3 regions of the Rhodobacter sp. 24-YEA-8 genome follow, and region 1 is predicted to be linked to each of the others. Evidence: riboswitches for the same ligand, from Rfam matches in the RefSeq annotation. Region 1 holds a riboswitch; each other region holds the start of a gene.
The links. Region 1 has a riboswitch for cobalamin ahead of BLW25_RS10945 (aromatic ring-hydroxylating oxygenase subunit alpha). Riboswitches for the same ligand answer to the same signal wherever they lie in the genome.

Region 1 (4,342 bases):
ACCGTGATGGAGGGGCCGGATGGCGCGCCTTTGCTGGTGCTGGACCGGGTGGGTGATGGGCGGATCGCGGTCCTGACCTCGGATCATGCCTGGCTCTGGGGCCGCGGTTATGAGGGCGGCGGGCCGCAGCTGGAACTGTTGCGCCGGCTGGCGCATTGGATGCTGAAAGAGCCGGATCTTGAAGAAGAGGCGCTGACGGCGACCGCCAAAGGCAATGAACTGACCATCACGCGGCGCACGGTGTCCGAGGATCCGCCAGGGCCGCTGATTGTCACCGCGCAGGACAGCGCAGAGGAGGGAGAGGCCGCGAATCCGGTGCTCCTCGATATGATCCGGGTGGCACCGGGCAAGTATCAGGTGGTCTGGCAGGCGCCCGAGGCCGGGCTTTACCGGCTGGAACAGGGCGATCTGACACGGGTGATCGGCGTCGGCCCGGCCAGCCCGCGTGAATTCGTCGAGACCATTGCCTCGGGCGATGCGGTGGTTGCACCGAAGGTCTCCGGCGCGGCGGCCTATGGATCGGTGACCCGGCTGGAACCCGGACTGCCGGACCTGCGTCAGGTGGCCGAGGGGCGGCCGGTGACGGGGCGCGGCTGGATCGGTATCACCCCGCGCGAGGCCTGGATGACCAATGAGGTGCGGCTGGCGGTCTTGCTGCCGGGCTGGGCCTGGCTTGTGCTGACCGCCGGGCTGGCCATCGCTGCCTGGCTCATCGAGGGCCGCCGGGGCGCGAAACGCTGAGGGGGGGCGGGCTGCTGGATACCCTTTCCCCCTGTTTGCTGCCGGGGAGGCGGTGGCCCGTTTCTGGCAAGCAGAACGAGGCCCAAGCAGAGCCGGGGCCTCGTTTTGTCAGGTGTCAGGCGCGGCTGATCTCGTCGAGATACCAGGTGATATAGCGCAGTTCGTTATATTCCATCGGTGCGATGGGACCAGGCTCGAAATAATGCGATTTCACGCCGCGCGCAGTGTGTTCGATGATCTTCTTGTCTTCCTCGGTGGTGACTTTCCACAGCCAGGTGAGGCGATCCAGATCGTAATCGACGCCTTCCTCGGCGCCTTCCTTCACCAGCCAGATCAGCTCCATCTCGCAGCTGTCATGCGTTTTGGGGATGAAGCGGTAGATCATGCCGTGATCGGGATAGCAGACGAGGAAAGTTGTGCCGCCGAGATGGATCGAGGTCACGCCGCCATCATAATCGGTGAAACGCCCCATCAAAGGTGCGAGGGGGGAGCCATCCTCGGACCCGGTCGAGGCGCCCTCGTAAAGCGCATAGCGGAAGACATCGACCGCTTCGCCACCCCGGGATGAATTCTGCCAATGATTGCCCGACAGTACGGAGAGCCCGAGTGCACAGCTCTTTTCCTCCATCGCGGCATTGAGACCGGCGATCACTTCGGGCGGCTGTTCCAGCGCATGGGTCTGCGAATATTCCGGATGCGCCGGGCCGCAGTGATAGCATTCGACATAATTCTCGACCGCGAGCTTCCAGTTCGCGGCAATCGGATAGGTCTCGCGATGGGCGACCTTTGCCGCGCCCCAGCCATATTGGCCGATACTGGCGTGCAGGGATTGCTCCACTTGCGTGAAATCCAGCGGGTCTTTCGCGAAGGAGATGAAGACCAGCCCCTCGACCACCTTCACATGCACTTTTTTCAGCGCATGGGCGGCGCGGTCGAAATCCTTCGGCATCAGCCGGGCCGCGCGCAACGCGCCGTCCAGCGTATAGGTCCAGGCGTGATAGGGGCAGACGAACATCTTCGCATTGCCCTTGTCTTTGGTGCAGACCTCGGCGCCGCGATGGCGGCAGGAATTCAGGAGCCCATGCACCTCGCCCTGCATGTCGCGTGTCAGGATGACCTGTTCATCGCCAAGTCGGAACAGCTCGAAATCGCCGGGATTCGGGATCACGCTTTCATGGGCCAGGCAGTGCCAGTGGCGGCGGAACACCCGCTCCATATCGCGGGCAAAGACAGTCGGATCCATGTAGAAATCCCGCACGAGGCCATGGCCCGGGCGGTGATCCGCGATCAGCCGCGAAATGGCGTCGGGCCTTTGGTCCGGGGTGGAAAAACTATCGTCGTGAAGCGCGCCCAATCTGGCCTCCTGCTGGTTTGTTTGCTGCCCCGGGTGACCGGAGACGCCGGGCTCCGGTCCGGTGCGGACCTGCCAAAGCGCTCCTGACTGCCCGCCGCAGCCACGCTGATTTCCGCCTCAGGGCTGGTTTCCGGACATCAGGCCTGTCCCCTTTCGCGAACAGAAATGGCACCTTCCCGGCTGCTCCTCCAGCCAGTGGGTCCCGTCATGCAGCGAAGCGCCGCACCCGTTGCGGGGGCAGCGCCGGCATCGGCCCGGCTTCCCAATTCTCCTTCATACCTCCCGATATGGTGGCACCCTGATCTGAGGCGATCAGAGCAGGCGCTATGTGAAAAACTGTCCTGTCTGCGGCAAATTATGTCGAAATTGATCGGGGGCCCGGAATGTGATGCGTTTCAGGCTGCGGCCCGCGCTCCGTCGCCCGGCTGAGGGCGGGACTGTGCGCGAAACTAGGGCAAAAAGTGCTTCCGCTCATGGCTGATCACAACCAGGGCAAAGCGGGTCCTGGCGCGCTGCCCTGCGATCAGTGCTGTGACGAGGCCTCTGCCTTTCTCTTCGGGCCCCGAGGCGGGCGGACCCGGCTGCAGGCGGTCGGGTGGCGTCGCGCGCGCCCGGGCAGCACCAGCGCGACGTTTTGCGCCGCCGTCAGACCGGGAAACAGCCGAACGTTTGTAAAGGCAAAGCAGACGCGAAGGGCAGGACTGCGGCCCGGACAGGGGAGCGCGACATGGACCGCCGCCCCCGCCTGGGCGGCCAGCGCATGGACGAGGCGCCTGGGCCGTTGGCCCGTCACTGCGTGGTGACGCCGAGATCAAAGGCAGGATCGGGCAGGGCGCCACCAGGGGCATCGGGGGCAAGGGTATCCGCGCAGCCAGAGGTCGCCGGTGGTGCGATATTGTCCATTCATCCTCTGACCCGTCAAACCCGACAGTTGAGCCGGAAAGCAGCGACAGTTCCCTGCCTTGCGGGGCCGGTCTTTCCTATGACCGGGATTGGCGGGTCTCAGAGCGGCCTCTTCCGCCTGTTGCGGACGCGCTGGCTGTCCTGTTCCCTGCCATTTCCCCTGGCCGGCGTGACATGGGCCAATGGGCCCTGGGTCAGAAGGGCTTTACCACCACGGCCCAGAGGATGGCGATTACGGCAAAGACGCTGATTTCGTTAAAGATCCGCAGGAACAGGTCGCTCTCGCGGAATTCGCCGCGCCGCGCGCGCCAGACCATGCGGCCGGTCCAGATGTAATGGATCACCAGAAGCGCGACGAGGCTCAGCTTCAGATGCAGCCAGGGGTCAAACCCCCACCAGCCGAAAGCCAGCCAGAGCCCGGTCGCAATGGCGATCACCATCAGCCCGGCCGAAAACCGATAGAGCCGCAGGGTCAGATCCCCGAGCGGTCCGAAAGCGCCAAGGCTGGCCCATTCGCGCTTCCAGTAGATCAATGCGCGCGGCACCGCGAAGATCGAGGTCATCCAGCCCATCACGGCCAGAATGTGAATGATTTTGATCCAGTCCATCGGCTCAGGTGGCAGATTTCCCCCTCTTTGTTCAAGGGAGAAACTGTCGCAGGGCCTCAGTAGCCCCGGGTTCGGTCCACCAGATGGAGGAGGGGCTCGCCCGTTTCCGCGCGGCGGATGTTTTCGGCAATCACCTGTGAGGCGGTCACCGCGCGCGTATCGGCGGCGACATGAGGGGTGATGGTGACCTTTGGATGCGCCCAGAACGGGTGGTCCTGCGGCAGGGGTTCGATCCGGAAGACATCCAGCGTGGCATGCGAGATCTGGCCGCCATCAAGCGCCGCGATCAGCGCGGCATCGTCAATCAGCGGGCCACGGCCGGGATTGATCACCACGGCGCCCGGGGCCGTCATCGCAAGCGTGTCTGCATTGAGGATATTCTGCGTGTCCGGCGTGTTGGGCAGCAGGGTGATGACGATCTGCGCATCGCGCAACGCCTCCTGCAAGCCGGCCTCACCATGAAAGGTTGCGAGGCCCGGGATGGATTTCGGGCTGCGGCTCCAGCCTTTGACCGGGAAATTCAGCGCCTGAAGCGCGCGGGCACATGCAAGGCCCAGTTCGCCCAGGCCAAGGAAGGTGACCGGGCGCTGGCGGGCGATGGGCGGGCAGGCGTGATCCCAGATATGGCCGGGATTGATGATATGTCGGTCCATGCCGAGATGATGACGCAACACATGGCCGGTGACATATTCCACCATGCTCTCGGTCAGGCCCGGATCGACCATCCGGGTCAGCG
Region 2 (4,342 bases), 640 kb from region 1:
GCATTGCCCGCCCGGCGCGAAGATCGTCAATACCGCGCCGCTGGATCTGGACGCGATCATCGCCGAAATCCGTGCCGCACATGAGGCAGGCCTTGATGTCGCAAGGCTGCATTCCGGCGATCTCTCGGTCTGGTCGGCGATGGGTGAACAGATCCGCCGCCTGAAGGCCGAGGGCATCCCCTATGATGTGACGCCGGGCGTGCCCTCTTTCGCAGCTGCCGCCGCGACTTTGGGGATGGAGCTGACGCTGCCGGGCCTTGCCCAGAGCCTCGTTCTGACCCGCACCCCTGGCCGCGCCTCCGCTATGCCCGAACGTGAAAAGCTTGAATCCTTCGCCGCCACCGGCGCGACTTTGGCCATTCACCTCTCGATCCACCGGCTCGGGGAAACCACGGCGGAACTCACCCCGCATTACGGGGCCGATTGCCCGGTGGCCGTGGTCTGGCGCGCCTCCTGGCCGGATGAGCGGGTGGTGCGCGGCACACTCGCAACCATCGCCGGACTGATCGGCGACACGATGGAGCGCACGGCGCTGATCCTCGTTGGCCCGTCTTTAGGGCAGGAAGGGTTCATCGAATCGAGCCTGTATTCCACCGATTATGACCGCCGTTTCCGTGCGGGCCGGGCCGATGCGGTGAAGCTGTGACCAAAGGGCTGATCATATCCGCCCCGCGCTCCGGCGCGGGCAAGACGACGGTGATGCTGGGTCTTTTGCGCGCATTGCGCGATGACGGCGTGGCGGTGCAGCCCTATAAATGCGGGCCCGATTACATCGACCCGGCCTTTCACCTCGCGGCTTCGGGACGGTCGAGCTTCAATCTCGACAGCTGGGCGATGGCGCCCGGGCTGATCGGGGCGCAGCTGGCGCGGGGCGGCGCGCTGGCGCTGGCCGAGGGCTCGATGGGGCTCTTCGACGGCGTGGCATTCGCGGGCGAGACCGGAACCGGCGCCAGTGCCGATATCGCGGCGCTGACCGGCTGGCCGGTCGTGGTGGTGCTGGATGTCTCGGGGGCGGCGCAGACGGTCGCGGCGATGGCGGCCGGGATGGCGGCCTATCGCAAGGACGTGAAAATCGCGGGCGTGATCCTGAACCGTGTGGCCTCGCCCCGGCATGAACGGCTCTGCCGGCTGGGGATGGAGGCGGTCGGGCTGCCGGTTTTCGGCGCGCTGCCCAGGCGCGGCGACCTGACCCTGCCAGAGCGGCATCTGGGTCTGGTTCAGGCGGTCGAGCACCCCGATCTTGAACGCGCCATCAGTGACTATGCGAGTTTTTTGCGCGAACATACCGATCTTGCGGCCCTGCGCGCGGCGGCGGCGGGCGGCGTGAGCACCCCGGCGGGAGAGCTGCCGAAACCGCCCGGCCAGCGCATTGCGCTGGCGCGGGATGAGGCGTTTTCTTTCACCTATCCGCATCTGCTGGATGCCTGGCACGCGCAGGGGGCCGAGATTCTGCCATTTTCGCCCCTGGCCGATGAAGCGCCGCCGGAAGCCGATCTTTGCTGGCTGCCCGGCGGCTATCCCGAACTGCATGCGGGCCGGATCGCGGCGGCATCAGCTTTTCTTGCGGGCCTCAGGAATTTCGCGGCGGCAAAGCCGGTGCATGGCGAATGCGGCGGCTATATGGTTCTGGGCGAGGCGCTGGTCGATGCATCCGGCACCCGGCATCAGATGGCCGGGCTCCTCGGTCTTGTGACCTCGTATGAAAAGCGCAGGATGCATCTGGGCTACCGGCTGGCCGCGCTTTCCGCGCCGATCCCGGGCCATGTGGCGGGTGCGAGGCTGCGCGGGCATGAGTTCCATTATTCGACCATTCTCGCCCAGCCCGATGCGCCCCTTGCCCGCGTGACTGATGCCGAAAGCGCGCCGGTCCCCGAAACCGGATCGCGCAAAGGCCTTGTCACCGGCACCTTCTTCCACCTGATCGGAGCCGCCACATGAGCGAGATCGTCAGCTTTGTCTCCTCTGGCCCGGGCGATCCCGATCTGCTGACCCTGCGCGCGGTCAAACGGCTGCAAGCGGCGGATGTGGTGCTTTATGACGACCTCTCTGCCGGGCCGATCCTTGATCTGGCGGCGCCGGAGGCGGATCTGATTTCGGTCGGCAAGCGGGCGGGGCGCGCCTCGCCGCGCCAGGATCATGTCAGCCGGCTCCTGGTCGATCATGCGCGTTCGGGCCTGAAGGTGGTGCGGCTGAAATCCGGCGATTCCGGTATGTTCGGGCGGCTTGAAGAAGAGATCACAGCTTTGCGCGAGGCCGGGATCGGCTATGAGATCGTGCCCGGCGTCACCGCGCCTTCGGCGGCGGCGGCGGCGGCGGGGATCCCGCTCACGCGGCGGGTCAATGCGCGCCGGGTGCAATTCGTCACCGGCCATGACGTGACAGGGGCGCTGCCCGAAAGTCTTAATTGGGCAGCACTGGCCGATCCGCAGGCTGTCACCTCGGTCTTCATGGCGCGGGCGACATTTCCGCAGCTGGCGGCAAAGCTGGTCGCTGCCGGGTTGCCGCCCGAGACGCCCGCGCTGATGGCCCAAGGCGTCTCGACCCCGGCGCAGGCCTTTCGCCGCGATACCGTCGCGGGTCTGGCCGCGCGTCTGGAGGGGGCGGCCCCCGACCCGGCACCGACTCTTATCCTTTATGGTGCGCTGGCGACCTGACGGGTGCGAAGTGGCGCGCGCGACTTGACCGGGCGTCATGCGCCTGTCACTCTCGATATTGTGAAGGTGCCGGGCGACCGGCATGGGAACAGGGCGGGGGATTCCCCGACCCGACCGCCCCCGCGACTGTGCGCAGCGAGCCGACCCCGTTAACCACTGTGGAGCAATCCATGGGAAGGAGGGCAGAGGCTGTGACCTGCAAGTCAGGAGACCGACCTTCGCACTGATGGAACCGCCGTCGGGGATGACGGCAAGGAGTAACTCATATGTCCACCATTGCCCGCTCAGGCGCGAAGGCTGATGTCAAACTGGCGAATATCCTCGTCGTGGCGCTTTTGGGTGCTGCGCTGATCTTCGTCGCTGGCCTCGCCCAGTCGGAAACCCTGCATGACGCCGCCCATGATGTGCGTCACGCGGTCGGATTCCCCTGCCACTGATATGTTGCAAAGACTGCTGACCAGCGCGTTGATCGCTGGCGCTGCAGCGGGGCTGATTGCCGCCCTGTTGCAGCTTGTTTTCGTGCAGCCCGTGCTGCTTCATGCCGAGCTTTATGAGGGCGGCGAGCGCACTCATTTCGCGGCGGCCTCAGACCATCATCACGGTGAAGAACCGGCGTCGGAAACCACAGAGCCGCAGACAGAGCCTCAGGCCGCGCCTGCGGCAGAAGCGGGCCATGATCATGGGTCCGAAGCCGCGCATGACCATGGCGAGGCGGCAGAGATCCCCGGTATCGGTTTTGACGCAGCCCGTGACGGGTTGTCGATCCTGTTCTCGATTATGGTCTATGCCGGCTACGGGCTGCTGCTGGTCGCGGCGATGGCCCTGTCTGAGAATAATGGCAACCGGGTCACCGCACGCCAGGGCCTTCTCTGGGGGATCGCGGGCTTTGTCGCGGTGCAGATGGCGCCGGCTTTCGGCCTCTCGCCCGAGCTTCCGGGCATGGCCGCGGCCGATGTCAACGCCCGCGCGATCTGGTGGGTGGCGACAGTGATTGCGACCGCCATCGGTCTCTGGCTCATCGCCTTCGGTCGGAACTGGGTGGTCTGGGCGGCGGCGATCCTGCTGATCCTCGCGCCCCATATCGTCGGCGCGCCGCATCCGCATGAGTTCACCGGCCCGACGCCGCCCGAACTGGCTGCGCAATTCGCCGGCCGCGCCATCGGGGTCGGTCTTGCGGTCTGGACGCTGCTCGGCCTTTTCGCAGCCGCGCTCTGGAGCCGTGGCCGCGAGGCATAAACCAGCTTCCCGGCGGCTTATGCCGCCGGGGATGTCCGGTCCAGAATATAGATATCCATGAGCCAGCCGTGCTCGGTCCGCGCCGCTTCGCGCCGGGCGAGGATACGCGGCCCCGCCTCGGCCAGGGGGCCGGCTTCGGTGATCTCATTCGCCATGCCGACAAAGGCGCCCCACCAGATCGAGATGCCTTCGGGCGCCAGATCCTGAAAGGCACAGCCGCCATCCAGCATCACCACCAGCCGGTTGACGCCTTCGGGCCAGCCTTCTTCGCGCAGCCGCCGCCCTGTCGTCACCAGAAACGGCGCGCCAAGCCCGTTGAGCGGAATGCGATGCGCAGCGGCCAGCACCTGCGGTGACATGATCCCCGGCACCACCGAGACCGAGACTTCGCGCAGCCTGCCCAGCCGTGCGGCAATCCGCAGGGTACTGTCGTAAAGCGCGGGATCGCCCCA
Region 3 (4,342 bases), 1.5 Mb from region 1:
AGATTATGGCGCGGCACCGCCGTCAGGCGCGCCCCATTCGGGTCATGCGCATCGGTATAGGTATAGGCGAGCGTGAGGCTCAGCGCATCGCTCAGCCTGGTTTTCGCGGCCAGCTCGACGCCTTTCGACACCGAGCTGCCCGCCAGATTGCCCAGGGTCGACCAGAAGGTCGCGGGATCGGCGGCGATACGGTCTTCGACCTCGATGCGGAAAGCCGTGAAAGACAGCGACGCACCTGTCCCGAAGGCATAATCTGCACCCAGCTCGTATGAGACGCTGGTTTCGGGATCGAGATCGGGATTACCGGTGAAGAACAGCCCCGGATAATCACCGTACAGCTCGTCAAGCGAGGGCGCGCGGAAGCCCCGCGCGACGGCACCGCGCAGGGTCAGCCCCTCGGCAGCCGCCCAGGCAAAGGAAAGCCGCCCGGTGCCGAAACCGCCAAAGGCCGAATGGTCATCATACCGCAGTGCCGCAGTCACATCGAAGCCTTCGCGCGGCGACCAGGCAAGCTGGCCCCAGATGCCTTTGGTATCGGTATTACCCGAGCCTCCGGGCATGGCCGAGGTTTTCGCCTCTTCACGGTTGAAATCCGCACCATAAGACAGGGTCAGCTGGTCAGACAGCGTGCTGGTCGCCTGCCAGTCCAGCGTCAGACGCTCGCCGGTAAAGGCGCTTTTGCCGTTCTCGTCATCCATATCGCGCTTGTTGCGTGAAAAGCCGATGCCCAGCACATGCAGCGTATTGCCGGTCTCCAGCTCTGCGAAGAGGCGCAGGCCAAGGTCCTGGCGGCGCATCTCATTGGGCAGATCGGTGAAAGTATCGGTATAGCCATCGCCATCCGTATCGATATAGCCGTCATAATCGCTGCGGGTCTTTTGCCAGAAAGCGGCGCCCCCCAGCGTCACCAGATCTGAGACCCGGTAGCGCGCCGAAAACGACAGCCGGCTGGCCTCGGCGCCATCCGCTTCGGTGCCCCCGTCAAAGGCCGATATCCCGTCGGTGCGGAAATGGCTGGCATTCAGGGCCAGTTCAAGCTGGTCATCCTTTTGGGTCAGGCCCCAGGCAAGGCGGGCCGAATTATGGCTGCCCCCTTCGACGCTCACCTTCTGATGCAGCCCCGGCTCTGCCCCGGACAATGTCGAGATATTGATCACCCCGGCCACGGCCGAGCCGCCCCACAGCGCCGATTGCGACCCGCGCAGCACCTCGATCCGGGCAATATCATCGGTCATCAGCGCGCCGAAATCGGTCGAGACCTGCACGCCGGACGGGTCGTCAATGCGGATCCCGTCGATATAGACCGCGATATGACGCCCGTCGAAGCCACGGATCCGCAAGGCGGTATTGGCACCAAAACCACCCTGGCTGATCACCGAGACCCCCGGCAATGTGCCAAGAAAATCCGCGAGCCGCAGATCGGCGCTTTTGTCCAGCTCGGCGCGGTCAACCACACTGACCGAGACGCCGGAGCGCGCAATATCGGCCCCGTAACGCAGGGCCGAGAGCGTGATCGTGCCCAGGTCAACAGGGTCTTCGTCCTGTGTCTGTGCGCGCGCATTGCCGGCCGCACCGGCAGCCAGCGCGGCAATCACTGCAAGATGGGAAACCCTGTGAAACATCTCTCAGCCCTTTCTTCGGAGCCGCCGGTCCCTGACCGCCGCCCTGATGCGTTTTCGCTTCGGGGGAAAGCCCGCCCGATGCGCGTGAACGTCACCTCTGGCGGCACTCCGCCCTCCGCCGCACGCCCCGTGCGAGGGAAAGGGTGATCAGCAGCGGCAGGTCTCCTGGCTCGCGGGTCCGGGCGGACGGCTGGCCTTCCCGGAACTGCCCCCCTGAGGAGGCTCCAGTGGCATCATCAACCGCCGCTCGCCGCTTACAGTTGCGGGGGCAGCTGTGGTCCCGGATCCCTGTGCAGAAAGGACCGGCCACATTCCCTATTCTCCGGAAAACCGCGCTTTGCGGGCGCGGCGCCGGAACCGTTGCTCTGTCCTCCATGCGATCCGCCCTTGCCCTCTGTCAAGCGGCTGACGGGGCGCAAGGTTGCGGCAGTCGCCGCTTTGGTCGCCCGGGTCACATGGTTGCGGTAACAGCATGATGCGCGGCGCCTCTGGACCTTTCCCGGGCGCCGCGTCCAGACTGGCATCGGGATGAATAACGGGGAATCGCAGATGATCGGGGATCTGGGCGCACGGGATGCGACCGAACTTGCGGGGCTGGTGGCAAAGGGCGAGGTCAGCCCGGATGAGCTGCTGGATGCGGCGCTGGCCGCGGTCGGCGCCCGAAATCCGGCAATCAACGCCGTGGTGCTGGTGCAGGAAGAGGTCGCGCGCGCCGAAATCCGCGCAGGCCTTCCGCGCGGACCGTTTCGCGGCGTGCCCTTTCTGATCAAGGATCTGGGGCTCGAGGCAAAGGGGCTGCCGTCCCTTAACGGCACGCGGCTTGGTCCGGCCAGGACCTATGCCGCCGATTGCAATATGATGGCCCGGATGCGGGCGACCGGGGTGGTGACATTCGGGCGCACGACAAGCCCCGAAGGCGGGGTCGGCATCGCAACCGAGGCCGCCGTCTATGGCGGGCCAACCCGCAACCCCTGGAACACTGACCATACCGCCGGCGGCTCGTCGGGCGGCGCGGCGGCGGCGGTCGCGGCAGGGATCGTCGCTTTCGCGCATGGATCAGACGGTGGTGGCTCGGTCCGGGTTCCAGCCTCGAATTGCGGGCTTTTCGGCTTCAAGCCGACCCGCGCGCGGCTGCCCGACGGGCCATGGTCCGGCGAGGGCTGGGCCGGCATGGCGATTGACGGGTTCCTGACACGTTCGGTCCGCGACACGGCGGTGATGCTGGATGCCTGCGAGGGGCCCGACCTCGGTGCCCCCTATTGCGCGCCGCCGCTGGCAAAGGGCTACGGCCAGGCGATCTCGGCCCCGCCCCGGCGGCTGCGCGTGGCGATCTGCGACACGACCTTTACCGGCGCCGCGATTGACCCGGAGGTCGCAGCCGCGGTGCAGGAGGCCGGGCGGCTGCTGGAAGGCCTTGGGCACCATGTGGAGCCGGCGCGGCCAAAGGCGGATATCGGAGCGATGATGCGGGCCTGGACCGATATCGTTGCGGTCGGCACCGCGCTTACGATCCGGCAGAAGCTGAAAGGCAGCGCGCTGACGGAGGATCTGGTCGAGGGTGTCGGGCGCGGCGCGGTGAAACATGCCGAAGCGCTCGGGCCGCTGCGCTATCTGGAAGCGGTCGAGGATATCCATGATTTCGGCCGTGAAATGGCATCCTTCTTCCGGCCTGAAACCGGCCCCGGTTACGACATCCTGCTCTCGGCTACCCTGGCCGAACCACCGGCCAAAGTCGGGCGGTTCAGCCATGAGACCGAGGATTACGTCGATTACCGCCTCGGGCCGGGGCGCTGTTTCGACTATTCGCCTTTTGCCGCCGTGTTCAACGCAAGCGGCCAGCCGGCGGCGTCGTTGCCTCTCGGCTGGTCGGCCTCGGGCCTGCCGATCGGCGTGCATCTGGCGGCGCCCTTTGGTGCGGATGAGGAGCTGATCGCACTTTGCGCCGAGGTGGAGGCGGCCGTGTACTGGAACCGGCGCGCAGCCCTGGCGGGGTGAGGCCTGACGGATCGGGCAACGGGGGGCTGTCTGCCCCCCGCGCGCGGTGCCCGCGCTCCCCCCGAGGATATTTTCGGACAGATGAAAGGGCTGTTCGGCGCTGCAGGTTCATGCGATGCCGGACGGAGAAAGCGGAGGCTGGCGATGGTGGTGAAGGTTCTGGTGGTGGGTGCGGGCTCGATCGGGCGGCGCCATCATGACAACCTGCAGACGCTTGGGGCGGTGGCGAGCCTGCGCGGCTGGAGAGGATACGGCGCGGCCGGATTGCAGGCGGATCTGCGCGACCATGATGCGGTGGTGGTGGCGACCGCGACCGATATCCGAAAGGAAGTGATCTGTGCGGCGGCGGACCAGGGTCTGCCGGTCTATGTAGAAAAACCGCTGTCCTTTACGACAGAAGAAGTGGAGCTGATCAGCACCTGCACTGCGCCGGTCGCAGAGCGGTCAATGGTTGGCTATATGATGCGCTGGCATCCGGCGTTTCGCGAACTCGCGCGCCGCGATCTGTCGGATATTTTTCGGTTTTCCTTTGCGATTGGCCATGATGTCACCCAATGGCGGCAGAACTGGTCCTTTGCGGAAAGCTATGCCGCGCAGGAGAAAGGCGGCGGTGTGCTGCTGGATCTGTGCCATGAGCTTGATATGGCGCAATGCCTGTTCCCCGGGCTGCAGCCAGACGAGGTGCTGTCACAGGGCCATGCCGATTACCCGGGTGTTGATCTGGC

Region 2: it holds a riboswitch for cobalamin, as region 1 does, so the genes downstream of both, BLW25_RS14065 (CbtB domain-containing protein) here and BLW25_RS10945 (aromatic ring-hydroxylating oxygenase subunit alpha) in region 1, are expected to answer to the same signal.
Region 3: it holds a riboswitch for cobalamin, as region 1 does, so the genes downstream of both, BLW25_RS03630 (TonB-dependent receptor plug domain-containing protein) here and BLW25_RS10945 (aromatic ring-hydroxylating oxygenase subunit alpha) in region 1, are expected to answer to the same signal.

The regions. Positions count from the first base shown of each region.
Region 1 covers NZ_FNSK01000001.1:2,252,943-2,257,284, reverse strand. The annotation lists gene BLW25_RS10950 (hypothetical protein) at 1-741, shown strand, start outside; gene BLW25_RS10945 (aromatic ring-hydroxylating oxygenase subunit alpha) at 857-2,095, opposite strand; cobalamin riboswitch at 2,199-2,411, opposite strand; gene BLW25_RS10940 (CopD family protein) at 3,193-3,606, opposite strand; gene BLW25_RS10935 (2-hydroxyacid dehydrogenase) at 3,663-4,342, opposite strand, start outside.
Region 2 covers NZ_FNSK01000001.1:2,895,268-2,899,609, reverse strand. The annotation lists gene cobM (precorrin-4 C(11)-methyltransferase) at 1-646, shown strand, start outside; gene BLW25_RS14075 (cobyrinic acid a,c-diamide synthase CobB) at 643-1,938, shown strand; gene cobA (uroporphyrinogen-III C-methyltransferase) at 1,935-2,654, shown strand; cobalamin riboswitch at 2,702-2,889, shown strand; gene BLW25_RS14065 (CbtB domain-containing protein) at 2,921-3,091, shown strand; gene BLW25_RS14060 (CbtA family protein) at 3,093-3,890, shown strand; gene cobF (precorrin-6A synthase (deacetylating)) at 3,908-4,342, opposite strand, start outside.
Region 3 covers NZ_FNSK01000001.1:739,525-743,866, reverse strand. The annotation lists gene BLW25_RS03630 (TonB-dependent receptor plug domain-containing protein) at 1-1,622, opposite strand, end outside; cobalamin riboswitch at 1,760-1,999, opposite strand; gene BLW25_RS03625 (amidase) at 2,172-3,617, shown strand; gene BLW25_RS03620 (Gfo/Idh/MocA family protein) at 3,762-4,342, shown strand, end outside.